DNA from 2 places in the Ruegeria sp. CDSB022 genome. Region 2 is predicted to be linked to the other one. Evidence: riboswitches for the same ligand, from Rfam matches in the RefSeq annotation. Region 2 holds a riboswitch; the other holds the start of a gene.

Region 1 (15,603 bases), on a different contig from region 2:
TGGCATGGGCCGAGATGCCACGCATGGCGTGGAAGCTGACCGGGCGACCGATCATCTTAGCATGGGATTCGCCGCGGAAATCGGTCCATTCCTGATCCAACTCGATCGCCTCGTCAAAGGCGACGCGGGCGATTTCCGCCGCGATGGCGCGAATGCGACTGGCCGGGATGCCACAGCGGTCAGCCACGGCCTCAGGGGCGTGCTCGTCGCTTAGGTATTTCTCGGCCATCAGGTGGAAAACCGGGCGATGGGTGACGCCGTCCTTTTCGTAAGTAGCCGACAAGTCCGGGCGCACGCCCGGCTTGTCGAACGCAGTGAGTTCGCCTGTGGCCCGGTCGATCACCAGCGGTTTGCCGTCACTATCGCGCAAGAACAGACCCTTCTCGGGGCCTTCGGATGCGTTCACCAGAACAGGCGCGTTGGTATAACGGCTGAGGTAATCCAGGTCGATCTTGCCCGCCTTCATCAACACATGGATCAGCGATAGGATGAATAACCCATCGGTGCCGGGGGTGATCCCGACCCAGTCATCGGCCACAGCGTTATAGCCTGATCGGATCGGGTTCACACCGATCACCCGTGCGCCGCGTGCCTTGATCTTGCCGATCCCCATCTTGATCGGGTTGCTGTCGTGGTCTTCGGCCACGCCGAACAGCATGAACAGTTTGGTGTGGTCCCAGTCGGGCTGGCCAAACTCCCAAAACGCACCGCCCATCGTATAGATGCCCCCTGCTGCCATGTTGACGGAACAGAACCCGCCATGGGCGGCATAGTTTGGGGTTCCAAAATTCTGTGCCCAGAAGCTGGTGAAGCTTTGGCTTTGGTCGCGTCCGGTAAAGAAGGCCAGCTTGTGCGGTGCGGTTTCGTGCAACTCGTTCATCCAGCCGACGGCGGTGCTGATTGCCTCGTCCCATTCGATCTCGCGGAACTCGCCCGATCCGCGCGGGCCGACACGGCGCAGCGGTTTACGTAAGCGCGACGGCGCGTTGACCTGCATAATGCCCGCGGACCCTTTGGCGCACAGAACGCCTTTGTTCACTGGGTGGTCTCGGTTGCCCTCGATATAGGCGACCTTGCCGTCTTTCATGTGAACGTTGATGCCACAGCGGCAGGCGCACATGTAACAGGTGGTCTGCCGGATCTCGTCCGAGATTTTGGGCGAGGTGTCAATCACTGGCTGGTTCATAGGCGCCCCTGTAGTTTGCAGACCGGTATTCCCCCGAGTATTGCCGGGAACCGGAATAAAATTTGTTTTTCACGGACTTGTCGAGACTTATATTCCGTTTTCGCCATGTTGTGCTTGAACGGCAGTCACGGCGATCATGTGAAGGATGTCCTCTGCCGTACAGCCGCGCGATAGATCATTTGCCGGCTTGGCCAGGCCTTGTAGGACTGGCCCGATTGCCTCAACCCCTCCGATGCGCTGTGCGATCTTATAGCCTAGATTGCCCGCATTCAGGCTGGGGAAGACAAAGACATTCGCTTCGCCCTTCAGTGGCGAATCCGACGCCTTTTGCGCCGCAACCTCGGGGACAAAGGCGGCATCGAACTGCAGCTCTCCGTCGATCAGAAGGTTCGGATCTTTTTCGCGTGCGATCCGGGTTGCCTCGACGACCTTGGATACTTTTGGGTGTTCGGCGCTTCCCGAGGTGGAAAAAGACAGCATTGCCACACGTGCCGTGTTTCCAGTCAAAGCTGAATAGGATGCGGCTGATGCGCGGGCAATTTCCGCCATTTCTTCGGCGTTTGGATCCACCACCAGGCCACAATCGGCAAAGATGCGCGCGCCTTTGACCTCGTGATGATCCTGACAGAACAGCATGAGAAAAAAGCTGGATACCATTGTTGTACCCGGCGCTGTTCCGATGATCTGCAACGCCGCGCGAACTGTGTCAGAGGTGGTTTCAACCGCTCCGCCCACGGTGCCGTCAGCGATACCCTGATGCACCAGCATGGCGGCAAAGGTCAGCCGGTTGGTGATCTGTTGCCCTGCCTCTTCAAGGGTCATGCCCTTGTGCTTGCGGCGATTAAACAGCGCTTCAGCCAGTTCCGTGGTAATTGAGGAATGCGCCGGGTCAAGAATGTCTATCCGAGTGGGATCAAATCCTTCATGCGCATCCAGAAGGGCCGAAATTTTGGCCCCGTCGCCGATCAGGATGATCCGTGCAACGTCCTCTTTTACGGCCCTGACCGCACCTTCCACGACGCGGGGATCATCGCCCTCTGACAGGGCGATGATCTTGTCCGACGCGCTGGCCGTCCCGAGAATGGCGCGCAGCGGTTTCACGCGGATTATACCCCGGCCTGCGGTTCCATGTCGTCATTGCTGATGCCTGCCACCGCGACCGGTTTCTTCATTGCGTCCCGACGGAACGGTTCGCCCAGTTCCTGGTTGATCATGGCTTCGATCAGCGTGGTGATCCCATTCTTCTGATCCTCGATGGCCTGATTCAGGGCTGCAGTCAGCTCGTCCTGTGTGCGGGCCACGACACCTTTCAGGCCACAGGCCTGAGCGATACCGGCATAGGACACTTTGGTGTCCAGTTCGGTTCCGACAAAGTTGTCGTCGAACCACAGGGTCGAGTTGCGCTTTTCAGCACCCCACTGATAGTTGCGGAAAACGATCTGGGTGACTGCGGGCCATTCATCGCGGCCGATTGCGGTCAGTTCGGTTACAGCAATACCAAAGGCGCCGTCACCCGAGAATCCAACGACGGGCACATCCGGGCAACCGATCTTGGCACCCATGACAGATGGCAATCCGTATCCACAGGGGCCGAACAGCCCGGGGGCCAGATATTTGCGGCCCGCTTCAAAGGATGGGTAGGCGTTGCCGATGGCACAGTTATTGCCGATGTCGGACGAGATGATCGCCTCTTTCGGCAGGGCTGCCTGAATGGCGCGCCACGCCATGCGCGGGCTCATCCAGTCGGGCTTGGCTGCTCGGGCGCGTTCGTTCCAGGTTGTGCCCGGATCGTCCTGCTCGTGGTCCATCGAAGTCAGTTCCTGCGCCCAGCGTGACTTGGTTTCCGCGATTTTCGCTTTGCGTGCATCGCGTCCTTCGTCACCTGCGGTGTCTGACAGCTGTGCCAGGATATTGGTTGCAACGGTGGCTGCGTCGCCAACAATACCGACAGATACCTTCTTGGTCAGGCCAATGCGGTCGGGATTAATGTCAACCTGAATGATCTTTGCATTCGCCGGCCAGTATTCCATACCATAGCCAGGAAGAGTCGAGAACGGGTTCAGGCGAGTGCCGAGACACAGAACCACGTCTGCTTCTTTTATCAGCTCCATACCGGCTTTCGAGCCATTGTAACCCAGCGGGCCAGCAAACAGCGGGTGCGAGCCCGGGAAGGCGTCATTGTGCTGGTAGCCAACACAAACCGGGGCGTCCAGACGCTCGGCCAGTGCTTTCGAGGCTTCGATGCCGCCCGCAGACAGAACCGTGCCCGCACCGTTCAGGATGACAGGGTTCTTGGCATCCGACAGCAGCGCGGCGGCTTCGGTAACGGCTGATGCGCCGCCAGAAGGCAGTTCAAATTCAACTACGGCAGGCAGTTCGATATCGACAACCTGAGTGAAGAAATCACGTGGAACATTGATCTGTGCCGGTGCCGAGGCGCGCTTGGCCTTGGTGATAACGCGGCTCAGAACTTCGGCCATCCGCGAAGGGTCGCGTACTTCTTCCTGGTAGCAGACGCAGTCCGCGAACATGCGCATTTGTTCCATCTCTTGGAAACCGCCCTGACCCATGGTCTTGTTTGCGGCCTGAGGGGTCACAAGCAGCAGCGGGGTGTGGTTCCAGTAGGCGGTTTTGACGGCAGTAACAAAGTTGGTGATCCCCGGTCCGTTCTGCGCGATCATCATCGACATTTTGCCGGTGGCGCGTGTGTACCCGTCAGCCATCATCCCGCCCGAGCCTTCGTGTGCGCAATCCCAGAACGTAATGCCAGCTTTTCCAAAAATATCCGAGATCGGCATCATCGCCGAACCGATGATCCCAAACGCATGCTCGATCCCGTGCATCTGCAGAACTTTTACAAAGGCCTCTTCGGTGGTCATTTTCATCTGATTTGTCTCCGCGGATTTGTGGATGAAGCCGGACGATCAGCCCAGCCTTTGGGTACGGTTGTGGCCCAAGGGACGGAATGGCGTTAGGTCCAAAACGAAATGCGGATTAGGTCCAGACGCGGGCTACTGCGTTTGGATGGCATCCGCGATCAGCTTCACGCCCGGAGCGATGCGGTCGGGCGCGATGGATGAGTATCCGAGCCGATAGAAGTTCTGTGGCCTATCCGGCCCTGCGAAAAACGGTGCACCAGGCTCGATGTGAACGCTTTGGTTTTGCAGGCTGCGTGCCAGCTGGGACATGTCGACATGTTCGGGGGCGGACATCCACATCGAAGATCCGCCCATCACACCGCGCCCCGCCACCGACAGCCCGTATTCGTCGATAGCCTTGTCCATTGCCTCCCGCCGCTTGGACAGCTCTTTGGACATGCGCCTGATCTGTGCATCGTAATGTCCCAGAGACAGAAAATACGCTGCCGTGCGCTGAATGTGGCCCGGCGGGTGGCGCAGCACCAAAGAGCGCAGCGCGCGCGCCTCGCGGATAAACGGCTCGGATCCAACCATGTAACCAAGGCGCAATCCAGGGAACAGCGATTTTGAGAAGCTGCCCACATAGATGACACGTCCATCCCGGTCCATGGACTTCAGCGCGGGTGAGGGCGCCCCCAGAAACGCCATTTCGAATTCATAGTCATCCTCGACCACCATTGCGTCCAGATCCCGGGCACGATCCAAAAGTTGGCGGCGACGGGTGATCGGCATTGTTGCGGTTGTCGGGCTCTGATGGCTGGGCGTGGTGAAGATGACATCCGTTTCATCGGGCAGCGCCTCGGGTGGCAGGCCATCCTTGTCCACGCCAATGGGTACGACCGCGCAGTCCCAATGGTTCAACAGGCTGCGCAGCGCATAGTAACAGGGGTCTTCGATGACGGCGGTGTGATTGTGAGTCAGCAGAATGCGCGACGCCAGCCAAAGTGCGTTCTGAGCCCCCAGTGTGATCAATATTTCTTCGGGGCGGGCCGAGATTCCACGGCGGGGCAGAGTGTGGCGGGCGATGAACTCGATCAGCAACGGATCGTCCTGATCGACATAGTCGCGGGTCAGCGATTCGAAATCCTTGTGCCCCAATGCCCGCACTGCACATAGCCGCCAGTTGGCATGATCGAACAGGGTTCGGTCCGCCTGACCATAGATAAAAGGATAGGTATAGTCCCGCCAATTCCAGGGCTTGGGCAACACATCCGAATCTACAAACCGGCGGGCCAGCGCCTTGTCCCAATCCACGGTCTCAGTGCCCCGTTGGATGGGCGTGTATTTAGGCGGTACTGGCGCATTTTCCGACACATAATACCCAGATCGGCCCCGGGCGGTCAGGTAGTCATTGGCCAACAGCTCGGTATAAGCCAATGTCACGGTGATCCGGCTGACACCCAGATGCGTGGCCAGTTTACGCGACGAGGGCAGTTTTTCTCCGACATGGAAACGGCCTGACAGGATGCCTTCTGCAATCATCTGCTGAATCTGGGCCTGCAAGGTGCCTTGCCCATTCAGCTCTAGAAAGAACGTATCAACTGATATCCCCATAAGACCTTATAGAGTGGCCTTATTGATTGAGCAATCTGGACTCACGCTCTTTTCACGAATTCTGATCAGAATTTGTTGACGGTAGCTTTCAATATCTCTATATAACTAGAAATCTAGTTTATTGGAGTTGTGGATATGTGGGAAACCGCTGCAGCAGGATTTTCGGCGATGGGGTCAGAGGCGCGACTGAAAGTCCTCAAGACACTCGTTCGCGCCGGAGAGGCCGGGCTCACCGTAGGTGAAATCCAGGAGAGAACCGGCATTGCCCCGTCGACGCTGGCCCATCACCTCCGGTTTCTTGCGGCCGGTGATGTTGTCGAACAGGAAAAGATCGGGCGCACCACGATCAACCGTGCCCGGTATGACCATCTCAGAAACCTCGCGCAGTTCATTCTGTCGGAATGTTGTGCGGACGAAACTGGAAAGGCGGCAAACGATGGCTGACCTTACTCAGAGCCCTCGGGCCCCGTTCAAAGCTGTCTTCGACCTGATCAAAACCCCATGGGCGGTGATTGTCGCCATTCTGATCGCGGTGGCGATACTCGACCCTGGGAATCTAACGGAAGTGATAACATTTGCCGGCAAGGCACTGGCCCATACCGGCCAATATATTCTGTTTGCTGTGCTGCTGTTGTCATACCTCAAGGCCACCGGTGCCGAAGTCATGGTGGCCCGAGCCTTTGAAGGCCGCGAAACGCGGATGATCCTTTTGGCTGCCCTATTTGGCGGGTTGGCCCCATTCTGTTCCTGCGAGGTCATCCCGTTCATTGCTGGTTTACTGGCGCTTGGGGCGCCACTGTCTGCGGTTATGGCGTTCTGGCTCAGCTCTCCGCTGATCGACCCGCCGACGCTATTGATTACGGCTGGCGCATTGGGATGGCCCTTTGCTATCGGAAAAGCCGTAGCCGCAGTGGCACTTGGCCTGTTTGGCGGATTCGTCGTGCGCACCATGACGCGCAGCGGTGTGTTGACCCAACCTTTGCGGAACTACCAACCAACTGGATGCGGCAGTTGTGGACCTAAGCAAGAGGACAAACCGGTCTGGAAATTCTGGCATGACCCTGCGCGCCGGAATAGATTTCGTAGCGAGTTCTTTCGAAACGGCCTGTTCTTGTTGAAATGGCTGGCGCTTGCCTATGTTCTCGAGGCGTTGCTGATCAATTATGTACCCGCTGATCTGATCGCACGCGCGGTCGGAGGAGACGGCGTGTTGCCCATAATCATCGCGGCACTTGTTGGGATGCCGGCCTATCTGAACTCATACGTCGCGCCGCCGCTATTGGCAGGTCTGATGGAGCAGGGGATGAGCGCCGGGGCAGCAATGTCCTTTATGATCGCGGGAGCGGTCAGCTCGATCCCGGCCATGGCTGCGGTATGGTCGCTGGTCAGGCCGAAAGTGTTTGTGACCTATCTGGGCCTGGGGATAGTCGGCGCAGTGATCGCAGGGATCATCTTTCAGATGATCTGAAGGAAAAACCGCCCGGTGTGGACACCGGGCGGTTTTGCTTTGTCAGCTTGCTTCGCAATAGCGCGGAAGTTTGAAGCGATACCTTGGTTCACCGCTTTCCACATAGACCCGCTTTTCGACACAGGCGCTTTGGCCGACGGTCTGGGAAATCGGGGCCTCGGTCGAAGTGATCGACGTCGCGGACCCGTCGGGCAAACGTACCGAGGCAATCACCCCGTTCTTGAGGTCGCCGTTGATAGCGGTGGCGGACAGAACCGGTACGGTCATGAAGGCTTCGTGTTCATGCGTGCCGTCGTCGTTCAGCAACAGCAGGGCTGCGGCAACCGCGATAACGCCTACGACACCGAACGCGAGCAGGCCCCAGGTTCTTAGGAAGGCATAGATTGTCACGGCGCGGTGTGGGCCAAAAATGGCAGACAGTATGTTCAGCATCAGAGTCTCGTCAAAAAAGCCCCGGCCAGTTTGACCGGGGCTGTCTGCGTATCAGAAACGCGGATCGCTTTCGTCTTCATCCTCGGCCTCGCCTTTGGGCAAGTTGAAGAAACTGTCGGCGTCGATGATCGGCTCTTCTTTCTCCTCGGGGGAGTCATCAGACAACGAGAAGGTCTCGAGACCCTCGATCGCCGTTGGAATTTTGGGCGCTGCGTCCATTTCCAGTGACTGCTCGGTCGAAACCAGCTTGCGGCGCTCATCATCGCTCATGACGCCACCTTCAGCGGCTTTCTTGGCGGCGGCTTTCTGCACGATTGCGTCCAGCTCGGACTGTTTACACAAGCCCAGAGCGACGGGGTCAATCGGTTGCATGTTCGAGATGTTCCAGTGCGTCCGCTCGCGGATCGACTGGATGGTCGGCTTGGTGGTGCCGACCAGCTTGGCAATCTGACCGTCGCTGAGTTCGGGGTGGAACTTGACCAGCCACAGGATCGAGTTCGGACGGTCCTGACGCTTGGACAGCGGGGTATAGCGCGGGCCACGACGTTTTTCCTCGCCACTAGCAGCGGGGTTGAACTTGAGCTTCAGCTTGTGCAGCGGGTTGCCCTGCGCCACATCAATCTCTTCCTGCGTAAGCTGGTTGTTGGCGATCGGGTCGAACCCTTTGACGCCAGCGGCCACGTCGCCATCGGCGATGCCCTGCACTTCCAACTCGTGCATTCCTACGAAATCCGCGATCTGCTTGAAGCTGATCGTTGTGTTGTCTACTAGCCATACGGCTGTTGCCTTGGCCATAAGCGGTTTTGCCATCAGCCCGTCTCCTATGCATACATCTTTCCCGTCGCCGGAATTCGGCGGCCCCGTGATCTTGGGGCAGGTTTCCGTTGTCGGGGAACTTGGGCTGTATATAGTCGCGGCAGGGCAAGAAGGGAAGAGGCGAATGCGCTGGCTGGTTCTATGGGTTTTCAGTGCAATGACGGCGCTTGCCGAGGGTGAAAAACCGGGCGCGTTCGACTACTATGTCCTGGCACTTAGCTGGTCGCCGAACTGGTGCGCGCGCGAAGGCGACGCGCGTGGGTCCGATCAATGCGATGTACGGCATGATCACGGCTGGATTCTACACGGGCTTTGGCCGCAATTCCATCAGGGCTGGCCATCTTATTGCCGCACGGCCGAGGCCCCGCCGACGCGGACCATGACCCGTGAAATGGAAGATATTCAGGGCAGTTCCGGTCTTGCCTGGCATCAGTGGAAGAAGCACGGCACCTGCTCGGGCCTAAGCGCTTCGGACTATTTCACCTTGTCGCGGCAGGCCTATGGGTCGGTCGAGCGCCCAAAGGTGTTCCGCCAGTTGGACGCATCTGTGAAACTGCCCGCATCTGTCGTGGAAGAGGCGTTTCTAATGGCCAATCCGGGGCTGGAGCGCGACATGATCACCGTCACCTGCAAACAGGGCTATATCGAAGAGGTGCGCCTGTGCCTGTCGCGCGATCTTGATCCGGTGCCGTGTGGCCGGGATGTGATCAAGGACTGCGCGGCCAAAGACGCGCTTTTTGATCCGATTCGTTAGGGTTTGCGGTAAAGGCGAGATGGTGGGTAATCGCAACTTCTACGTTGTTGCCACCGCATCCTGTTCAATAGCCAGATCGTGCCGAGGCTAAGGCCTACCTTGCTATTCCAAAGTCCTCAGGGCCACTGCGATACCATAAAGCTAGTCGGAATTGCGTTTCGGTTTTACTTCGGAATGGAACGCGCGCATGTTTCCCTTTTGGCGTGCGGCTGCCCGCCAGAGTTTCTTTCGCGCATCGCCCGGCTCTAAATGCGCGTATTCACCGCCGGAAAACTTGGGCCAGTCCAGAGCCAGTCCAAGTTTAACCAATTCTGCGGCGACATCAGTACCATCTGGAAGCGTGCACTTGGCGACGATCCGATCGTAGGAAACCTCTTCTTTGATTTCGGCTGTGATCACCATGCCTTTGCACATCTTAATCAGCGCAAACTTGGATTTCTTGCCCCAGGGATGCTCAAGCTCGGGCGCATCGATTCCGGCAACCCTGCTCTTGGTGCCGCTTATCACGATCGTGTCGCCGTCGATTACGTGGCACTTGCCTTTGAGAGTCCGTGTGGTTGGATAAGCCGAGGGCGGCTGCTTTGACGGAACCGGTCGTGCTCCGGTGATCGCAGGTCGTTTAGTTGGTTGGAAAGGCACCACCCTAGATCGTTTGCGCGATGATCCGAACAGGGCCTTCAATATATATCTCAACATATGAAAAACGCATTCTAAATCTGCTTAATCGATGCGTAGAATGTTAGGCTGGATACAGTATTTGTGTAAACTTGATATTTGAATTCGACCAAGTGTCGAAGCTCAACTACAACTCCTTCCGCGCCCTCAGCGCCGCCGTAATCGTCCCGTCATCCAGGTAGTCCAACTCGCCGCCAATCGGCACGCCCTGCGCCAGCGAGGTCAGGCGCACCTGCCCGTCCAGTTGATCGGCTATATAGTGCGCGGTGGTCTGGCCATCGACAGTGGCGTTCAGCGCCAGAATGACTTCGGTGATCCCCTCGGCTGTGACCCGATCCTTGAGGCGAGGAATGCGCAGCTCATCCGGGCCGACTCCATCTAATGCCGACAAGGTGCCGCCCAGCACGTGATAGCGGCCTTTGAAAACCGCTGCGCGTTCCATCGCCCAAAGGTCGGCGACGTCTTCGACGACGCACAGCTCTCCGGTCGCGCGGACTTCGCTATCGCAGATGTCGCAGATATCCGAAGTGCCTACATTGCCGCAATTCAGGCACTCACGGGCAGTGATGGCAACCTGTTGCATCGCGTCCGCAAGCGGTGTCAGCAGAAGGGCGCGTTTGCGGATCAAATGCAGCACTGCGCGACGGGCCGAACGTGGGCCGAGGCCTGGCAGTTTGGCCATCAGGTCGATCAGATTGTCGATATCGCTGTTCGAACTCACTGCGCTTGCTCCTGCATAAGGGCCGGGCAGTTGGGCCCGGCCGGTATTTCGTCAGGAGTGCCTATCAGAACGGCAGCTTGATGTCTGCGGGCAGGCCCATACCTTCGGTCAGCTTAGCCATCTCAGCCTGCGACCGTTCTGCGGCCTTGGCCTGAGCATCTTTGACGGCGGCCAGGATCAGATCTTCGACCACTTCTTTGTCGTCGCCGTTAAAGATTGACGGGTCGATATCGAGACCTTTCAGCTCTCCCTTGGCCGTGGCTGTTGCCTTGACCAGCCCTGCACCGGATTCGCCGACAACCATGATGGTATTCAGCTCTTCCTGCATATCCGTCATCTTGGTCTGTAGATCCTGCGCGGATTTCATCATCTTGGCCATGTCACCCAGGCCGCCGAGTCCTTTGAGCATCGGTATTCTCCTAATATTCGGTTTGACGCCTAAATACGGGCGCGGTCGGCGCGGCACAAGGGCCGAGCTGGCTCCCGCCCGTCGTCAAGGCCTTTGGCCAGACCTTTCCTCCCGTTGGGCCCGGGAGGTTTCCAGTTGGGTCAGATGGGACGGTTTCAGTCTTCCTCGAACGGGTCCCATTCGTCTTCGACCTCGGGCAGCGCCTCGGTTTCCACTTTGGCGGCACGTTCTTCCGGTGTTTCAATCCGCTTGATGCGTGCCTTCGGAAATTGCATGAGCACCGCCTGAACCAACGGGTGTTTCTCAGCCTCTGCTTTCAACGCCAGCTCGGCGGCGTCTCGAATCTCGGCGATGGTCGCAACCTCACCATCGGCCACAATCGACACAGCCCAGCGGTTGCCAGTCCATCGTTGCAGCGACGAACCCAGTCTCGCTGCCAGATCTGTGGGTGCGTTCTGTGTCGGGGTGAATTCGATCCGCCCCGGTTGGTAAGAAACCAGCCGCACCCCGTTTTCGACCTCGACCAGAAGTTTCACATCCCGATTGGTGCGGATCAATTCAACCACGTGGTCAAAACTCGGATACCGTGCCAGCGCCGATTGGATATCATGGGCCAGAGCCGCCGAAGGCGCGCCGGCGGGGCTGCTAGTTGCGGACACGTAAGAAGATGATGCCGCTGGTACCGGAGCCTGAGAGGGCACGGCCATACCACCGCCCGGACCACCATTCGGAGGCGGTGGCGGGTTGTCCTGCAGGCGCTTGATCAGCTCTTCGGGGCTGGGCAAGTCGGCAACATGGGTCAGGCGGATAACGGCCATTTCAGCAGCCATCATGGCATTTGGCGCGGCCGATACCTCTTCCAGCGCTTTCAGCAACATCTGCCACATCCGGGTCAAAACGCGCATTGGCAGGGCCTCGGCCATTTGCTGACCACGGGCACGTTCATCAGGGGAAACCGTCGGGTCCTCGGCTGCGTCTGGCGTGATCTTCACAACCGAAACCCAGTGCGTGATTTCGGCCAGGTCACGCAGCACGGATAGCGGATCGGCCCCTTCGGCATATTGCCCGCCCAATTCAGTCAGCGCGCTTGCTGCATCCCCTCGCAGGATCATTTCCATCAAGTCCAATACCCGGCCCCGGTCGGCCAGACCCAGCATCGCGCGCACCTGATCGGCGCTGGTTTCACCGGCCCCATGGCTGATTGCCTGATCCAGCAGCGAAGTTGCGTCGCGCGCCGACCCTTCGGCCGCGCGGGTGATCAGCGCCAGGGCATCCTCCGCGATCTGTGCCTTCTCAGCCGCTGCGATCTTATTGAGCAGGCCAATCATGTCCTCGGGTTCGATCCGGCGCAGGTCAAATCGTTGGCACCGCGACAGAACAGTCACCGGGACTTTGCGGATTTCGGTCGTGGCAAAGATGAACTTCACATGCGCAGGAGGTTCTTCCAACGTCTTGAGCAGCGCGTTGAACGCGCTGGTCGAAAGCATGTGAACTTCGTCGATGATGTAGATCTTATAGCGCGCACTGGCGGCACGATAGCGCACCGAGTCGATGATTTCGCGAATGTCATTTACGCCGGTGCGGCTGGCGGCGTCCATCTCCATCACATCGACATGGCGGCCTTCCATGATGGCGACGCAATGTTCGCACTGGCCGCAAGGTTCGGTCGTGGGCTTGCCTTGCCCATCAGGACCGATGCAGTTCATGCCCTTGGCGATGATCCGGGCCGTGGTCGTCTTACCGGTGCCGCGGATGCCAGTCATGATGAAGGCTTGCGCAATCCGGTCGGCCTCGAACGCGTTTTTCAGCGTGCGCACCATTGCGTTCTGACCGACGAGGTCAGCAAAAGTTTCCGGGCGGTATTTCCGCGCGAGAACCTGATAGGCGGGGCTGGGCGTGTCGGTCATGTCTGCTCTGTTGGATTCGTGTCAGGTTTGCAGCGTAGAGACCCCCGCCGTCCGCGTCCACCGCGCGCGAAAAGGAATTTCGTTTTGGCAAGTTGCATCAGAGCCGGTAAATCATGAGGGGCTTTAGCCCCATGTGGTGATGCAGGAAAAGGAGCTGTGTTGGAGAGTTTTGCAATTCACCCTCTTGGATTGGGCAAAGGGCAGATCGCTCTGTGCCCACTGCCGGGGGTCACGGGCGATTATGCTGGGGATTTCGCAGTAATCCGGGATTGGGCGCCGGACCTGGTCATCTCGATGACGACCTCGGATGAGTTCCAGCATTCCGGCGGGCTGTCATTCGAGGCGGACCTGCAGTGCGAACGGATTGCCTGGGTTCACCTTCCAATCCGCGATTTCGGCGTCCCCACGCCTGAGGTTGAGGCGCTTTGGCCGCAAGCCAGTGAGGCGGCCCAACATGTCCTTGCCAGCGGTGGCAAGGTGCTGGTGCATTGCCGCGGTGGGTGCGGTCGCTCGGGGATGGTTGTGATGCGGCTAATGGTGGAATGCGGCGAAGCGCCTGGCCAAGCGCTTCGGCGGTTGCGTGCGGTGCGGCCCTGCGCGGTGGAAACCGACGCGCAAAAGGACTGGGCCGGGTTGCCGGCCCGAACCCTTCCCTGATTCAGGCAGACACTTGATACGGAATACTGTCGCTGCGCGGCGGCAGGGTCGAAACGTCGAGCATCGCACAGGGTGGTTCTGACAGAAAACCAGCGGATTTCTGGATGAACTCCGGCCCGAACATCATGTCGCCATAGGCGTCCAGCATTTCTGTCGGCGTGTCCGTACTGGTGCCGCAATAGACCCTGATCTGTTCTGATTGGGCCCGAAAACGGGCCGTGCAGCCTTCGGTGCAATGGGTCAGATCGCTAGTGCCTTCGACCTCGAATGTTTTGGATGCTGCAGGCGTTGCCGTCGCCATCGCCTCGGCCATGGCGCGTGCCATTCGGGCCAGGGCGGGGCAGGGTTTCCCGGTCCTCTGACAGACGGTTGCGGTGAATTCATGTGTCTTTGTCTTCCAGATCATAATGCGCCCTCCGCGCGCAGGACGAAGGGTGAGGATCAGGTGTGACAGCGCGCTGACGACCTGCCCGGACACCCCGCCCGAGTTTCGGTTTCGATACGATGGCAGGTCTCCTGACTTGCGGGTCGTCGCTTTGCCGACCTTCCCAGCCCTGGGGCCAGTGGTATTTCGGCATTGCTCACCGCTTACAGTTGCGGGGGCAGTCGCGGAGTTGGCCCTTTCCGGCATCGCCGGGGCAGACCGCACCGTGTTCCCTTTTCATCCCGCCCCAATTCCGGGGCAAGAACCATCACCACATCGCTAGCGGCTATGCAGACCCCGAGTCAAGCCACCTGTTGGGGTTCAAACCGGACGTTTGGTCATCTTGATGAAATCTTGACTCTGGTGGCCGAAATCGGGCCGATTGTTGAGTGAACCGAGTAGTTCAGAATTTGTCGGAAGCGCCATGCTTGATACCACGCCCTGCGTCCAGACTAAGGACTTTGATTTTGCCTCAGGCTCTGCCAGCCTGTCGGCGCGGCTGTATCTGCCTGAAACCGAGCCGAAGGTCGCCGTGGTGATTCACAGCGCAACTGCAGTGCCGCGCGACTATTACCAGCATTTTGCCCGTTGGCTGGCCGCCGAACAGGGTATTGCCTGTTTGACCTATGACTACAGCGATTTCGGGCATTCGCTGCGCGACAAACTCAAAACCTCTGAGGTGACCATGGCGGATTGGGCCTTGGTCGACATGCCCGCCGCACGGGCTGAGATGCGCAGGCGGTTCCCGGACGCTTTGCAGTGGAGCATCGGTCATTCCCTTGGCGGCTTGCTGGGGCCGGTGCAGCCAGACATTGATCAGATCGACCGGATGATCTGTGTATGTTCGGGGCTGGTTACTCTGTCCGACCATCCCTGGCCCTATCGCGGGCTGGCGTGGATGTTCTGGCATGTGCATGGGCGTCTGGCAGTGAATGCGCTGGGCTATCTGCCGGGCAAAGCGGTGGGGATCGGTGCCGATTTGCCTGGTCCGGTCTATTGGCAATGGCGTAGCTGGTGCACGGCGCCGCAGAATTATGTGCCGCAGATCGGTGACGCTCTGCCCGAAGCGAGATGGGCGCAATCGAATACGCCGGTGGACCTGTTCACCTTCGAGGACGACCAGATGGTGCCGCCAGACGCTGTCTGGCGGCTTGCCGATCTGTATGGACCAAAGGCGCGGCGACATCTGTTGTCTCCGAATGAATTCGGAGCGCCTGAGATCGGTCATATTGGCGCTTTTGCCCGCAGAAACCGGGCGGTTTGGCCCCGGTTGATTGCCTGAAAACGAGGCGCCTTTCTGTCACGCTCAGTGTCTGCTGCGGGACTTTTTGTCATTCATGACGGATCGCACCATTTTGCCAAAGGCTTTGTCACGTGCCCGTGACTGCGCGAGGGTTTCGGAATTCCTCTGATCTTCGCGCCGAAGCTTGTGCCAGCGCGCCAGCCGGTCGGGCTCAATCACGCCATTGGCAATCGCCTCTTGTACAGCACAACCGGGTTCGGCCTGGTGCTGGCAATCTGAGAACCGGCACCTTGCAGCCAATTCTAGAAGGTCTGAGAAAACCTCATCCACGCCGTCTTGGGCATCCATCAAACGCAGGGCGCGCATTCCTGGCGTATCAATCAGCCACCCCCCGTTTCGCATCGGGTGAAGCGCACGATGTGTCGTGGTGTGGCGACCC
Region 2 (15,603 bases):
AAATCGGGCTCAAGCTCTAGCACTTTGCCCAGATGCAGGGGTGTGACAGCTGAATGCGCCATGAAACCAAGCAGAACACCATTCCACGCCTCGACACTGGCCGAATGGCAAAGAGTGTTCATCTGTCCGAAAACATCTTGTTTCATGCGCGGGATCCAATCCATTTGCGATTTATTACTTTATTCGATTTAGCAGAGAGTCAGGCGGGGTCGTATCAGTATCGGCCCTGCTCTCGAATTGGTGAAAAGCTGTGTGTGGAAAACGTGAAAAAATCCGCCGATTCAACGGCATGTTTCAGCAATATGCCGCCTAGTAAGGCATTGTGTTTCAATCTTCAAATGGGTTCTTCGCGTTCAAGACTGCTGCAGTGTCCGCTCCGAACTGTGGCGGAGCCGTCCGGTAGGTAACCGGTGTCCGCGACAATTTCAGCGGGTTTCCGATCAGTTTTACCTCGGCCGGGGCAGCCTGCATCGCGATCTGCATTTGCCGCGCCGCGACCTGCTCGGTGTCAAAAACCTGATCCAGGGTCTGGACCGGCCCAACTGGTACTTTGCGTGCCTCAAGTTCTGCGATGACGGTTGTTGTGTCATATGACTGAACCGCAGGGCGCAATAGGGCGTTCAACGCATCCCGGTTTTCCAGCCGCGCCGGATTCGTCGCAAAGCGGACGTCATCCGCCAGATCAGGTTGGTCGATGAATTCGCAGAACCGGCGGAACTGACTGTCATTACCTACAGCAAGGATCACATGGCCATCAGCGGTTTCGTAAACGTCATATGGAACGATATTTGGATGACCATTCCCACGGCGTTGTGGCACATTGCCGGATGTCAGATAATTCACGCCTTCATTGATCAGCCACGCAATCTGGGAATCGACCAGAGCCAGATCAATTTGCTGTCCCTCTCCGGTCTGGTCCCGATGGCGCAATGCTGCCAAAATGCCAACGCAGGCATACATACCGCACATGACATCAGCGATACCAACTCCAACTTTCATCGGCGCCCCTTGGGGATCGCCGGTCAGAGACATGACACCGCCATAGCCCTGCGCCATCAGATCATATCCGGGCTTTGATGCGTTAGGCCCATCCTGCCCGTAGCCTGAGATCGAACAATAGACGAGGCTAGGGAATTCCTGCGAGAGCGATTTGTAATCCAGCCCGTATTTCGCAAGCCCGCCGGGTTTGAAATTCTCGATCAGGATGTCCGCAAACGAGGCCAGCCGCCGAATTTCCGCCTGACCTTCGGGTGTGGTGATGTCGATGGCGACCGATTTCTTGTTGCGGTTGGCTGACATGAAATAGGCACTAAGATCCGATGGAACCCCGTCGGCATCAGCGACATAGGGTGGGCCCCACTGGCGCGTGTCGTCCCCTTTAGTAGCAGGGTTTTCGATCTTGATAACGCTGGCACCCAAATCGCCCAGCAACTGTGTGCAGGTCGGTCCGGCCAGAATGCGGGACAGGTCCAGAACCTTGACGCCCTTCAGCGGTCCTTCAGATCCGGCCATCATATCCTCCGCGGTCAATCTCAGCAGCGATTACGGTGAACCTATCAGACTTGGTTGCCGCTTCCAGAGCATCCCTCAGTTCGGCGCGGGTGCGCACCGTGTGACCATTCCCACCGAAGGCCCGGCCCATAGCTGCAAAGTCGTGGCGGTCGAAATCGACGCCTACGTTCCCCATTTGCCGCTGACGCTGTTTCAATTCGATCAGGGCAAGGCTGGCGTCGACGAACACCAGGAAAATCGGGTTACCACCCATCTCGGCAACGGTCGACAGTTCTCCGGCGACCATCAGGAACCCGGCATCGCCGGAAAAGCTGATGACCGGGCGCGTGGGTTCGGCCAGTTTCAGCCCGATGGCCATTGGCAGAGCGCAGCCCATGGTGCAGAGCGCTGAAGATTGGATCAGCCCGCGTTCTTCGGAACATCCCCACATCTGGCTGAGAAGGATGCGATGTGCGCCACTGTCAGCGGTGGCCAATGTCTCGGCAGGAAGAACCGCGCGGGTTTCCGCAATTACCGCGGCGGGACCCCATACGTCATCAGTAGGGAAGGCTCGCGCCAGGGCGGCCCGAACCTGTTCGGGCTCACCGCCGGGCCAGGTGGCGCGGGCAGGGTTGCCCTTTGCAACGGCCTCGAGGGTCGCGCCGGTATCAGCCACCAGGTTCAACCCGGCCTGATGCATGTAGTGATCGTTCGGAACCGCCGAAATGTCGATGACGCGCTTTTCTTCGGGGTCCCATATCTCGCGCCAGCCAGGGCGCATTTCGATCGGGTCATAGCCCAGACACAACACCAGATCGGCCTGTTCAACCAGCGGCACCAGATGGGTGTCAGCAAGCGGCGACAGGCCCGCGCCGCCAAGGCACAGTGGATGATCCTCGGGAACCACGCCCTTGGCCTTGTAGGTTGTCACAAAAGGAATGCCAAAATGTTCAAGGAACGCCTGCACCACATTGCGCGAGTCGTCATATAGAACATCCAGGCCGATAATCGCGATGGGCCGTTCGGCCTGTGCCACCCAGCGGCGGGCTTTTTCAACGCAATCCCCCTCGGGCGCGACGGCGGCAGGTTTGACAAGACGGCGGCGTTTGACATCGGTCACAGGCGCATCCGCAACCGAAATCGGCACGTCGATATGCACCGGCCCTGGGCGCGGCTGACTGGCCAGCGACACCGCTTTGTCTGCGATAACATCCGCGCCTTTGGCGGTCAGCATGAATGTCCCTTTGGTGATCGAGCGATAGACCCGTGCGTGATCCATGACCTGATGGGTGTATGTCAGCGCCTCATCTGCGTCGACACAGCCGGTCAGCACGATCATTGGCACCCGGTCCTGCAACGCATTGGCGACCACATTGATCCCGTTCATCGCGCCTGGACCGAGTGTGGCCACCAGAATGGCCGGGGCACCGTCGCGGTGATGCACCGCCTCGGCCATAAAGCCGGCCGCGTTCTCGTGTTTGGTCAGGTGAAAGGTTATCCCCGCCTTTTCCAACGCATCCACTAGGGTCAGCACCTCGCCACCTGGCATGCCAAAAGCGTGGCGGCAGCCAGCCTCATAAAGCCGTTGGGCCAGAATGTCCGCAGCGCGGGGCGACGAGTCCTGCATCAGTAAAGCTCCGAAAACTGTTTCAACGCAGATTGCGGAGGACAGACCCGGACGCAAGGCGCATCACGCCAGTGTGACTATTTGACAGCGGCTTCGGCCACGATCTGAAAGGTGTCATCCAATTCCTGGGCAATGTCCCTCAGGGGGTCTCCGCCCTCATAGATATAGGGCGCGAATACAAAGCTGGGCGTTTTATAGGATAGGGTGGCGGTGCCGTCCTCGTTTTCGGTCACGTAAAACCGGATCGGTGCTTCGATCATTGCGCGCACCGAGGTTTCCAGCACGCGCACCGCATAGTCATTGTTGAAGGCGCCGATCACCAGATTGCCTGGGATTGTAATTCCCCGCGCGGCGGCGGCTTTGGTGGGGCCGGCCTGCGTGACCACGATCAGACCGTTTGCCTTAACCGCCGATTTGGTGTCCGAGACTAATTCATCATAGCTTTTGCCCGTTGGATACACGGCCCATCCCGAGAGCGGTTCGTCGGCCCAGGCGGGCAGGGCCAGCAGGGCGAAGACGGTCCAAAGCAGTTTCATCCAGAGGCTTCCTTTTAAGGTGTCTGCAGGAATCCTGCCAGAAATGTGAGAACGTCGCACTCACAATCTTGTGTGCATTCGGGATTGCGCCGCGCCGCTTAAAGCCGCAGAAACGGGCGCAGGACGAAGGGAAAGGTCTGGATCGGATGCGCCTGATGATCTGCAAAACCTGTGGCACCGCACGCGATCGGGCGGCCGAGGTGCAGGCTGTGAAGGACGCACTGAAAAGGGCTGGATTGACGGATCAGGTCGAATTGAGCGAACACGCCTGTTTCAGCAGCTGCGCGGAACCCACGGCCCTAGCTATACAGGCGCTGGGGCGCGCATCTTATGTGTTTTCGGGTGTCGATGTGGTGGCGGATGCTGCGGATATCGCTGAAACTTGCCGTACTTACCTGAACAGCCCGCAGGGCTGGATCGAAGACGCCCGACCCTGCGGGCGGCTTCGGATGTGTTTGCGTGCGCGTATTCCGGCGCTTTAGTCAACCTGAACCGTAACCGCAGCACGAACCGGCACGTTATCGACCGAAAGCGGGCTATGGCTGTTGGAATTCAGCGAAACCGAAACCTCGACCTCACCTTTGGGCAACTGATCAATGTGCATCCAACTGCCGTAAAGCCGGGCGAGCTTTTCTCCGTTGATGTAAACATGCGCGTGCCCTTCGCCTGCCATGTCTGCGGTCGATGCGTTCTGCGGTGCGAAGGTAAAGTTTTTTGGCATAACATGCAGGTTCCAGCCAGACATAGGATCCTGTGTCAGAGCGATGTCCAGTGTAGGTGCATCTGTGCCTGCCGGTAGGTTCAAGGCCGTGGAATGATCGTGGGCCATGGTCTCAGTGGGTGAGGCTCCGTGAAGAGACGGATCAGAATGGTCGTGGCCATCAAATGTGACGCCGTTTGCAGCAGCAATTACAAATCCTGTACCGCCGCCAAAGACCAGACCGATCACGAATAGAGCAAGTGAACGGGTCATTGTATTTCCTTGAAAACATAGGGAAACGCGCCAAGTTTACACCCGGCGCGTTCAATCGAAGTGCGATCAGGCCGTTGCTTCGGAAGGTTGCGCTTCTTTCTGCCAGAAATAGCCAGCGAACGCGCCAACCAGAACCCATGCAACCAGACCGATTCCAAAAGCTCGTGCCGCGAACAACGCGCCAATTTCAGTCGGCACAGGGCCGGTGAAAACATCGGGCTCGGGTGCACCTATAAGATGTGGCACCAACAGAAGTACTGCGGCGATCACATAGCTGATCAGGTTACCTCCAAAGGCGATCAACCACATGGCGACAAGGGCTGCTGCAACCGTTGCGAACCACCAGACCTGACGTGCATAGACATCGGCTGCCGCGACACCCGGCACTTCGGGCGCCAGGGTGAAACCTGGTGCAAGATGGAAGGCGATAAATCCGGCCAAACCCCAAAGGACGCCGGTCCGGCCATCAATCTGATGCCCTTGACCTTCGGCTACCGACATCAGCGCAACCATCACCAGCGCATAGCCGGTATAGGTCAGCATGGTAAAGATGACACTCAGCGCATCACGCGTCAGTTCAGAGAACATGCGCGGCAGTTCGGGATGAGCCGATACGGTCTCGGCCCCGAAATGCACCAGCTCTCCGGATTCATAAAGCTCGGCATGCAACAATACTGGTTGCACAAATACCAACTGCAGCAAGGCGGCAATCAGCCCCGCTGCAGCACCAGCGAACAACGCGCTGGTCAATATACGACTGAACACGGTCTTAGTGGCAGGGGAAGCCGGTCGCGTGACGCACGTCATGCGCTGCATCATGCAGGGCCGCTGCCTGAACGTGACCGGTCAGCGTAATGAGGCCCAGACCCAGAACCACTGCAAACATGACCGGAACAAAGCCTGTACGCGCGGCGGATGCTGTTTTCGTTTGTGTTGCCATTTTGTATTCTCCTCTGCCGCCGCACCCGACGGCCGGTGTTTCGTTTTTGCGCCTGGCAGGTCTCCTGGCTTGCGGGTCGATGCCTCTGTTCGCCTTCCCCCCGGAGAACCGGGAGTGGCTGGTTGAACAGGGGCTCTCCGCTTACAGTCGCGGGGGCGGCTTTGGAGTTGACCACCGAGGCAGTCGCACCAAATTCCCTCTTAGCATCCGGATTTCTCCGGCAGGACCAGACACCCCCATTTAGCCGCTATAGCTGTGGCGGTGCAATCATCATTTGCGACGTATTGTGTCAGATTATGCGCTTTTTCAGCAAATAAATATCCATGATCCAACCATGGTCGGCACGGGCAAGGGCGCGGCGGTCCAGAATCTGCTGCGCAACCTCGGCCAAAGGGCCTTTGATCAGGATTTCCTCTTTCATGCCGACATATGCGCCCCACCAAATGTCCAAGTCTTGCATGTCCAGGTTTTGGAATGAACATTCGCCATCTAGCATCACCGCCACGTTTTCTGCGGTATCCGGCCATCCTTCGTCCCGGATGCGACGACCAGTTGTTACGATATAGGGCGCGCCCAGTTCGTTGATCGGAATCGCATGGGCCGCCGTCAGCGCTTGCAGCGCGGTGATGCCGGGAATCACCCGTGTTTCTGGCTGAGGGGTCAAACGTGCCGCGATTCGCAGCGAACTGTCATACAGCGACGGATCCCCCCAGATCAGCAGCGCCACATGGCGGGCCTTCGGGTGGGCTGCGATGGCCTCCTGCCAGCGCAATGCAATCGCGTCGTGCCATTCGTCCACTCCGCGTAAATAGCCATCATCGGCACGGCGTTTAGGAATGTCGAAATACGCGATTTGCGGAGGAGTATCCGCGACCTGAGCGATGATCTGCTCGCGCAGCCCTGCCAGATCGGCCTTGTTTTCGCCCTTGCGGGGGATCAGGATCAGGTCCGCCGAGCGGATCGCCTGCGCCCCTTGAAATGTCACATGATCCGGGTTGCCGGTGCCAATACCGATCAGCGTCAGGTCAATCATTTTCGAACTCTGCCAGAGGTCCATACAGGATCAGGGCCGGGGCGGTGCCGATCTCGGTTTCCAACTGCTGCGACAAGGCACCGATGGTCGAGCGTTGCAGTTTTTGCTCGGGGGTCGAGACGGACTCGGCCATCAAAGCAGGTGTGTCCAGCGGTAGGCCGTGGGAATGCAGGGCGCCAACCAAAAGGGGAAAGGTGCGCTTGCCCATAAACACGACGGTCGTAGCCTGTGGATCAGCCAGTGCTGCCAGGTTCAGATCTTCGGGCAGTTTGCCACTGACATCGTGGCCGGTGACGAATTGCACGCGCCGCGCGGTCAGTCGCCGGGTCAGCGGAATGCCCGCCGCTGCCGCCGCCGCTACCGCCGAGGGGATGCCGGGGATGATTTCATAGTCGATCCCGGCCTCTTGCAGGGCCACCAGTTCTTCTTCAAGCCGGCCGAACATGCCGCCATCACCGGATTTCAGCCGCACAACATGCTGACCGGTTTGTGCATATTCGACCAACAAGCGGCTGACGTGATCCTGCTTGGGCGAGGGGCGCCCGGCGCGTTTGCCGACACCAACCAGATCAGCATCCTCACGCGCGTGGCTCAGGATCGGGCCACTGCTGAGGTCATCAAACAGCACCGCATCGGCTTTCTGCATCCTGTCTACCGCCTTCAGTGTCAGCAATTCCGGGTCGCCGGGGCCTGAACCGATGAAGGACACAAAACCACTCATGCCGAGGCCTCGGCGATCAGATGAAAGAATGTCCCGGTGACATTGTTTCGCACCGATCCGGTTTGCGGGCCTTCCGCGCCTTCGGCGTCGAACACGCGCGCCAGCGGGGCGTCAGGCTGTTCGATGATCGAGGAATAGTGGAACTCATGCCCGCGTAGCGCTGTGCCTTCGGCAAATCCGGCCATTGGGGCCAATAATTCCGCCTTGCGATAACCCAGGTTGAACTTGCGCTTTTCATAGGAGGTCACAAGGCCCAGAAGGCCCGCCATTTCGTGCCGGTCTCCCTCTTTGTCGATCAACGCCTGACCCAGCGCCATGTAGCCCCCGCATTCGCCATGCACAGGTCTTGTCTCGGCATGTTTGCGCAGCCCAGTCTGGAAGGTGTTGGCGGCGGCCAATGTGCCTGCGTGCAACTCGGGATACCCACCCGGCAGCCAGACCAGATCGGCATCCGGGGCAGGGGCTTCATTCGCCAGTGGTGAAAACGGTAGGATTTCTGCACCCGCCGTGCGCCAGCCTTCCAGCAAATGCGGATAGGTGAACGAAAACGCAGCATCCCGGGCCAGTGCGATCCGCTGCGCCGGAGGGCGCGGCGGCACGGCTGACGATGGCCTATCTGGGCTTGAGGAAGCCGCCCGCTTGATCGCCTCCAGATCGACATGTTCACGCAGGAACGCAGCATAGCCGACAATAGCGCTTTCCAGATCGGGATGTTCCACTGCCTGGATCAAACCTAAGTGCCGCTCGGGAAGTGTCAGGTCTCCGCGTCGTGGCAGAACGCCCAGAACCGGCAGGCCTGCACGTTCCATACCCAACCGGGTCAGACGCTCGTGGCGCGGGCTGGCGCAGCGGTTCAAAATTACCCCGGCAAAGGGCAGGTCGGGGTTGTACATCCGAAACCCCAGCGCCGTGGCTGCAGCTGATTGCGCCTGACCGCCGACATCCAGAACCAACACCACAGGCCAGCCCATACGCTGCGCGGTTTCCGCGCTAGAACCATGGCCAATCTCACCGGGTTTGGCGACACCGTCGAACAGACCCATCGATCCTTCGGCTACGACGATATCCGCGCCGTCAGCCTGTGCCGATATTGCGTTCAGCAGAGGATCGCCCATCGCCCAGCTGTCCAGATTGAACGAGGCGCGCCCAGCCGCCGCCCGGTGAAAGGCCGGGTCGATATAGTCAGGGCCGCTTTTGAATGGTTGGACGGTCAGGCCATCCTCGGCCAGCGCACGCAGCAGGCCCAGCATCACGGTGGTCTTGCCAGTCCCCGAAGACGGTGCCGAAATCAGAATGCCCGGAGGGTTAGTCATCACCATGGCTCCAGCTTGACCAAGGGCTGTCCGCGCTTTGCGGGCGATACCGGCGGTCGTAATCCTTAGAATACAGGCAGCTTTCGTCAAACCCTTCACCAGCCAGTGCTGGACCCACCATGATCAGCGCTGTGCGTGAGATGCTCTCGTCCAGCGTGTCTTTCAGCGTCGCCAGCGTCGCACGGATGATCCGCTCATCGGGCCAGCTGGCACGGTAGACCACGGCCACCGGGCATTCGGCGCCATAGGCCGGGGTCAGATCGGCGATAACAGTGTCCAGATTGCCGATCGACAGGTGGATGGCCAGCGTCGCCCCGGTACGCGCAAAATTCGCCAACGTCTCGCCCTCGGGCATCGACGATGCGCGTCCCGGTGTCCGGGTCAGGACCACTGATTGCGCAAGTCCGGGCAGGGTCAGTTCCGTGCCCAATGATGCAGCCGCAGCGGCAAAAGACGGCACGCCGGGGGTCACGCTGACCGGGATGCCCAATTCCTTGAGGCGGCGGATTTGTTCGCCCATCGCCGACCAGACCGACAGGTCGCCGGAATGCAGTCGCGCAACATCCAGACCGGCCTGATGTGCGGTCTCGATCTCGGCCATGATTTGATCCAGATCCATCGCCGCCGTGTTCACGATCTTGGCGTCGTCGGGGCAATGGTCCAGAATTTCCTCTGGCACCAGCGAACCCGCATATAGGCAGACCGGGCAAGCGGCGATGATATCGCGCCCCCGTAAGGTCAGCAGGTCGGCGGCACCCGGTCCGGCGCCAATGAAATGAACGGTCATGTCTGTCCTCCGATGGCGATGGCGCAGGTGGCCAGCCGGTCGTCTGAAATCTGTCTGGGTGAGATCAGCCGCGCACCAGTTCCGGCGGCGGCAAGGGCGGATGCTTCGGCGACGCTGCCGGTGCCATAGGTGGCGCGGCTGCGGGTCGAGCAGGTGAGGGTGCGCTGCCCGGCCAGATCGGCGGGGGCAATGAAATGCAGCGGCAGGGCAATGGTCGAGGCAAAATCTGTCAGCGCGGCGTGACCTTCCTTGTCGGCAACTGTGGCCAGCGCGTCCACAGCGTGGCCGGCACTCGCCTGATCATAGGCGGCGCGCAGGCTGTCCAGCGTAGCGGTCGAGGAAAATCCGATGCCTGCGACGATCATAACGTGACGCTCCATTGCACCACCGGATAGGCCGATTTCCAACCGCGCCGTGGCCCCAGGGCCGAAGCCTGTGCCAATTCGATCCGCAGCAGCTCACCGCCCAGCATATCCTGCCATTGCGCCAGCAGCGCTTCGCTCTCCAGCGTCACCGCGTTGGCCACCAGCCGCGTGCCGGAGGGCAGGGTTGTATGCAGCCATTGCAACAGCTCACTGCTCAGCCCGCCGCCAATGAACACGACATCGGGTAGGGGCAGGCCGTTCAGCGCATCCGGGGCGGTGCCGTGCACCACCTGCAGCCGGTCTTGACCCAGCGCGTCGGCATTTCGGCGAATGCGCTCGGCGCGGTCTTCGCGGGGTTCGATCGTTGTGGCGCTGAGCGTTGGATCACACATCAGCCATTCGATGCTGATTGACCCGGTGCCGCCGCCAATGTCCCACAGATGCTCGTCCCGCTGCGGGGCCAGCGCCGAAAGGGTCAGCGCACGGATAGGGCGTTTGGTGATCTGGCCGTCGGTCTCAAAAATCTCATCCGGTTTGCCAGAGGCGCGCGGAAAGGCCTGCCCGCCGCCAGCAACCTCGAGCCCGACGCAGACCGGGTGATCGAACCCACCCAGCAGCGCCTCGGTCAGCGAGACACTGCGCGCCCGTTCGCGCGGGCCACCCAAGGCCTCCATCACGTGCAGATGTGTGTCGGCAAAACCAGTGTCGGTCAGATAGGTGGCCAGCTCGGTCACGGCCTTGCCATCGCGCAATAGCAGAATCGCGCGCAGGCCGGGGGCCAGATGGGGGCGCAGGCGGGTCAGCGGGGCTGCATGCAGACCAAATGTCTGCGTGCTTTCCAGCGGCCAACCCAACCGCGCAGCGGCCAGCGAAAAAGTGGATTGGCCGGGTAGGGCGGCCCATTCCCCGGCTTCGAAATTCCGCGCGATCACGGATCCGGCGCCGAACCAGAACGGATCACCCGAGGCCAGAACCACGGTTGATTGTCCGCGAAAACCGGTCAGGATCGGCAGACCATCGGCAAAGGGCACAGGCCATTCCACCTGCTGGGCTCCGAAATCGGGAACCAAGGACAGGTGTCGCGGTGGCCCCATGATGATTTCAGCGCGTTCCAGCACTTGACGGCTTGCGGGGGGCAAGCCATCCAGTCCATCTTCGCCCAAACCCAAAACGGTCAGCCACGGAGCTTCAGACATGTCCAACCTCCTGATATTGGGCGGCACGACCGAGGCCAACGCGCTGGCAAAAGCCATTGCCGACCGGGGTATTCCCGCGACCTACTCCTATGCAGGACGCGTGGACAACCCGCGCCCGCAAGCCCTGCCGGTGCGTGTTGGTGGGTTCGGTGGGGCCGAAGGGCTGGTGAAATATATCCATGACCACAGCATAAGCCACGTTATCGACGCGACCCACCCGTTTGCTGCCGGGATGAGCCGTAACGCGATTGAGGCCTGCCATGCGGCGCAGATTCCACTTGTTGCGCTGACACGGCCCGAATGGGCACCGCAGCCCGGTGACACCTGGCTGCGCGTCCCGGATATCGCCGCAGCGGTGGCCGCTTTGTCCGGTAATCCGCAGCGCGTGTTTCTTGCGGTCGGGCGCATGCATCTCGAAGATTTCGTCAGCCAGCCCCAGCACCATTACCTGTTGCGGCTGGTGGATGAACCCGATGTCCTGCCCTTGCCGAATTGCGAGGTTGTCGTGGCGCGCGGACCCTTTGCCGAGGCTGATGACCGGGCGTTGATGCAGCGCCACGGCACGCAGCTGGTGGTATCCAAGAACGCGGGCGGCGCCGGCGCGCGCGCCAAGCTGGACGCCGCGCGGGCTCTGGACATACCGGTGTTGATGATCGACCGTCCAGCCCTGCCGCAGCGGCTGGAACTGTCGAGCGTTCCGCAGGTTCTGGACTGGCTGGCTCATTCCGGGGTGAACCTCGGCGTATAGACGATCGGGTCACCGGCGCGTTCTATCACGCGGGTCAGCGATGAGCCGACGATGACAACGGTCTGCATATCGGCCATATCAGGCGTGGCCTCGACCAAGGTTGAAATCCGGATTGCCTCATCCGCCCGGCTGACAGCGCGGGCGAACAGGATCAGCCGCTCGGGTTCACATTCTTCGCGCAGGATTTCCAGAGTTTTGACAAAGCCTTCGGGGCGGGATTTCGAGCGGGGGTTGTAAAACGCCATCGCGAAATCCGCTTGCGCGGCCAGACGCAGGCGCTTCTCAATCAGAGGCCAAGGTTTGAGGTTGTCACTCAGGTTGATGGTGCAGAAATCATGCCCCAGCGGGGCACCAGCGCGGGCGGAGGCCGCAAGCATCGCAGTGATCCCGGGCAGCACCTCAACCGGTAGGTCGCGCCATTCACGGGGGCCGTTTTCCAGCGCTTCGAACACCGCTGCTGCCATGGCAAATACGCCCGGATCGCCCGAGGATACGACCACTACGCGCTTCCCTTCGGCCGCCATTTGCAACGCATGCTGAGAGCGGTCGATCTCAACCTGGTTGTCGCTGGCATGCAGAGTCAGGCCGGGGCGTTCGGCGATGCGCGCGACGTAAGGAATGTAGCCGACGACATCCGTCGCCTCAGCCAGCGCAGCGGATACTTCGGGCGTCACCAAAGCCTCGTTTCCTGGCCCGAGTCCTGCTATCTTGACCCAACCGCTCATGGCCGCCGCCCTTGTCCGTGAACGATGATGATCGAGAAATACGGAGTGATCCCCTCGCAATTTTCCGACAATTTGCACACGCGTTGATTGGGCATCTGAGCGTATTCCACGATCCAAGCACGGTCATACAAACCGGCCGTCTTCAGGGCCCGCTTCACTTTGTCTATATTGCGCCCGATCTTCATCACTACCAGCGCGTCGGTTTGGGCCATTCGGTGGGCCAGATCGTCTTCGGGCAATGTGCCGACCAGCACGGTCAATACGTCGTCTCCCCAGGTGATGGGGTCGCCGGTTGCGGTCCACGCGCCGGACATACCGGTGATCGCAGGCACGACTTCAACTTCAGCTTCGCCGCGTAGTCGATTGTAAAGATGCATGAATGATCCGTAGAAGAACGGATCACCCTCGCACAGGACCACCACGTCTTCGCCCTGATCCGACAATGTCTTCAGATGCGCGGCACAATCTTCATAAAACGCCGAGAGCAGCTCATTGTACCGCGGATCACTCAATGGAATTTCTGTGGTCACGGGGTATTCCATCGGGAATTCCACCGCGCCTTCGGGGATCATGCCATTGACGATCTTGCGCGCCTGACCACTGTGACCCGGTTTGCGGAAAAAGGCCACGTGACGGGCAGTGCGCAGTAGGCGGTCAGCCCGGACGCTCATAAGGTCCGGATCGCCTGGGCCGAGGCCCACGCCGTATATCTTGCCCGCGTTCATTCGGCGCGGCTCGCGATGGCGTTGATGGCTGCGACTGTGATGGCACTGCCGCCGAGGCGGCCCTTGACGATGCAGGACGGCACAGGCTGCGCCTCCCACAGAGCGTCTTTAGATTCGACCGCACCGACAAAGCCCACCGGGCAGCCGATGATGGCCGCAGGGCGCGGGCAGTCGGGGTCTTCCAGCATGTTCAGCAGGTGGAACAGCGCGGTGGGCGCATTACCGATGGCCACCACGGCGCCTTGCAGATGCGGGCGCCACAACTCCAGCGCAGCGGCGGACCGGGTGTTGCTCATCTCGGCAGCCAGCGGACGCACACGTTCGTCGTGCAGGGTGCAGATCACCTCGTTATCGGCGGGCAGGCGGAACCGGGTGACACCCTCGCTGACCATGCGGGCGTCGCACAGGATCGGTGCGCCGTCTTCCACCGCGGCACGGGCCGAGGTCACAAAACCGGGTGAGAAATGCACGAACTCTTCCAACCCCACCATACCTGCCGCGTGGATCATCCGAACGGCGACCTGTTCCTCATCGGCGTCGAACCGTGCCAGATCGGCCTCGGACCGGATGGTGGCAAAGCTTTGTTTGTAGATCGCCGCGCCGTCGGTTTCGTATTCATAGGGCATCAGGAGAAGTCCATGGTCATAAGTGTTTCGGGGCTTAACCCGCGCAGGTTTGGCTCATCTCCCGCGCGGCCTTGTTTGACAAGATCAAATCGACCATCGTGGCCGACCAGGGTGACATCAGCTGGTCTCATGCGCGCGCATCCTTTGGCACAGCCCGAGACATGCAAGTGGCCGGGAATACGCGAGGCAAGCGCGCGGGCGATATCGTGGGTCTCCACCTGCGCCTGCGGGCAGAGCGGGGCGCCGGGGCAGGCGTCAGTGGTCATCAGCGGGTCGGTGCCATCGGTGACGAACGCTGGGGCGGGTATCGCCGCCCCGCCTTCCATCAGGAACAGCCGCCAAGGGGTGACCCGCAGCGCAGAGGCACCGCAGGTCTCAATCAGCCCCGCAAGCCCGCGCGCTGGCAACTGACCGAACGCGGCTCCGTAAAACGCACCCAGTTCCACGATGCCCGGTTCAGGCAGAGCGCCAACATCACCCGGTGCGCTGCCTTGGCATTCTGACGGCAAATCCTGTGACGCAACCACGCGGGCCATGCGCCGGGCCTCGGGAGTGTGGTGATCCGCGAACCATTCGGCCAGCGCGATCAGGTGGTCGATGGCGATTTTTTCGGTCACGCGACGCCCTGTTTCGGCCCCATCAGCGCGTAGGATCAGCCCGTCGGGGCCTGTCTCCAGCCGGATATCCGCCGAATCCCCGACCAACAGGCGATTTGGTCCGGTGTCGATGGCAAACCCAAACTTGGCTGGTAGCGACGGCAATTCACCCAACCGGTCGATCAGTTCCTGCGTCAGTCGTGCGGTAAGATCGCCGGATTGGTAGAGCGGCGTCACCAGAATATTGCGCCGCACCTCGATACCCGGTTCCGCATCCAAAAGGTTCAGCGCAGCGAGTTCTTCTAGCAAAGGTTGGTGATCGGCCTCGGCCACACCGCGCAGTTGCAGATTGGCCCGGTTGGTCAGGTCAATGGTGCCATTGCCGAACCGGTCGGCAAGTTCGCACAGGCCTAACATCTGCGCTGCCTCAAGGCGCGCCAACCGCGGCCGAACCCGCACGACCAACCCGTCCCCCGACATCATCGGGCGATGGGCGCCGGGGCACCAGCCCTGAACGATCGGTGCACTCATCCCAACCCCTCCAGATCGGCTCGGATCGAGTTTCGGCGCGTGTTCCACAGGCCAGCCTCGAGCAGCGCACGGAACCGATCCTGCATGGCCTGATGCGCCTGTGGGTTCTTCTCTTGCAGAAAGGCATCAACCTCGGCGTTACCCAGTGTGGCATCGTGGTAGATGTCAAACAGATGCGGTGCAACGGTTCCCGATAGATGGGCAAAGCTTGCCATATGATCCAGCGTTGCCGCGATCTCGGCGGCGCCGCGGAATCCGTGCCGTTGCATTCCTGCGATCCAGTCAGGATTAGCCGCGCGCGCGTGGACAACGCGGCTGATTTCCTCAGAGAGGGTTCGGGCGCGGGGGGTGTCTGGGTTGGTATTGTCCAGATGGTACAGCTGCGCAGTACCGCCAGTGACTTTCTTGGCGGCGGCAAAACCGGCCTCATGCGTGGCATAGTCATTGGCCAACAGCAGATCGGTTTCGGTCAGGTCCTGAAGGTGAACAAAGCTATCGGCGTGGGCAACGCGTTGGGTAATACCATCGACATCCCGTGCAATTTGCTCGCCCTCAAGCGCAAAGGAACTGGCATCCAGCCAAGCCTGACCGGCCTGTGTGCGCGCTTCGTCCGTATAGATTTCGGATAGCTGCGTCATGTTCAGGCCATAGCTGCCGGGGGCGGGGCCAT

What was found. A riboswitch is a leader RNA that binds a small molecule or an ion and turns the genes downstream of it on or off. The one in region 2 is predicted to bind cobalamin.
Region 1: another riboswitch for cobalamin. It lies ahead of AC2FIZ_RS10825 (hypothetical protein); the one in region 2 lies ahead of AC2FIZ_RS00270 (CbtB domain-containing protein).

The regions. Positions count from the first base shown of each region.
Region 1 is NZ_JBXWOZ010000005.1:48,673-64,275, reverse strand. Features, by position in the region: gene AC2FIZ_RS10895 (molybdopterin oxidoreductase family protein) at 1-1,186, opposite strand, end outside; gene pta (phosphate acetyltransferase) at 1,274-2,287, opposite strand; gene xsc (sulfoacetaldehyde acetyltransferase) at 2,293-4,071, opposite strand; gene pdxR (MocR-like pyridoxine biosynthesis transcription factor PdxR) at 4,198-5,658, opposite strand; gene AC2FIZ_RS10875 (ArsR/SmtB family transcription factor) at 5,794-6,102, shown strand; gene AC2FIZ_RS10870 (permease) at 6,095-7,126, shown strand; gene AC2FIZ_RS10865 (hypothetical protein) at 7,169-7,558, opposite strand; gene AC2FIZ_RS10860 (DUF1013 domain-containing protein) at 7,610-8,368, opposite strand; gene AC2FIZ_RS10855 (ribonuclease T2 family protein) at 8,499-9,128, shown strand; gene AC2FIZ_RS10850 (thermonuclease family protein) at 9,270-9,767, opposite strand; gene recR (recombination mediator RecR) at 9,931-10,524, opposite strand; gene AC2FIZ_RS10840 (YbaB/EbfC family nucleoid-associated protein) at 10,589-10,933, opposite strand; gene AC2FIZ_RS10835 (DNA polymerase III subunit gamma/tau) at 11,089-12,840, opposite strand; gene AC2FIZ_RS10830 (protein-tyrosine phosphatase family protein) at 12,997-13,497, shown strand; gene AC2FIZ_RS10825 (hypothetical protein) at 13,499-13,903, opposite strand; cobalamin riboswitch at 13,987-14,206, opposite strand; gene AC2FIZ_RS10820 (alpha/beta hydrolase family protein) at 14,346-15,203, shown strand; gene rsgA (ribosome small subunit-dependent GTPase A) at 15,228-15,603, opposite strand, start outside.
Region 2 is NZ_JBXWOZ010000001.1:50,546-66,148, forward strand. Features, by position in the region: gene AC2FIZ_RS00235 (tetratricopeptide repeat protein) at 1-146, opposite strand, end outside; gene AC2FIZ_RS00240 (CaiB/BaiF CoA transferase family protein) at 328-1,512, opposite strand; gene AC2FIZ_RS00245 (thiamine pyrophosphate-binding protein) at 1,499-3,118, opposite strand; gene AC2FIZ_RS00250 (DUF302 domain-containing protein) at 3,196-3,654, opposite strand; gene AC2FIZ_RS00255 (DUF1636 family protein) at 3,723-4,136, shown strand; gene AC2FIZ_RS00260 (hypothetical protein) at 4,133-4,627, opposite strand; gene AC2FIZ_RS00265 (CbtA family protein) at 4,694-5,392, opposite strand; gene AC2FIZ_RS00270 (CbtB domain-containing protein) at 5,397-5,567, opposite strand; cobalamin riboswitch at 5,605-5,813, opposite strand; gene cobF (precorrin-6A synthase (deacetylating)) at 5,857-6,600, opposite strand; gene cobA (uroporphyrinogen-III C-methyltransferase) at 6,593-7,321, opposite strand; gene AC2FIZ_RS00285 (cobyrinic acid a,c-diamide synthase CobB) at 7,318-8,640, opposite strand; gene cobM (precorrin-4 C(11)-methyltransferase) at 8,627-9,421, opposite strand; gene AC2FIZ_RS00295 (cobalamin biosynthesis protein) at 9,418-9,786, opposite strand; gene cbiE (precorrin-6y C5,15-methyltransferase (decarboxylating) subunit CbiE) at 9,783-10,982, opposite strand; gene AC2FIZ_RS00305 (cobalt-precorrin-6A reductase) at 10,981-11,730, shown strand; gene cobJ (precorrin-3B C(17)-methyltransferase) at 11,703-12,455, opposite strand; gene AC2FIZ_RS00315 (precorrin-2 C(20)-methyltransferase) at 12,452-13,180, opposite strand; gene AC2FIZ_RS00320 (precorrin-8X methylmutase) at 13,177-13,806, opposite strand; gene cobG (precorrin-3B synthase) at 13,806-14,933, opposite strand; gene cobN (cobaltochelatase subunit CobN) at 14,930-15,603, opposite strand, start outside.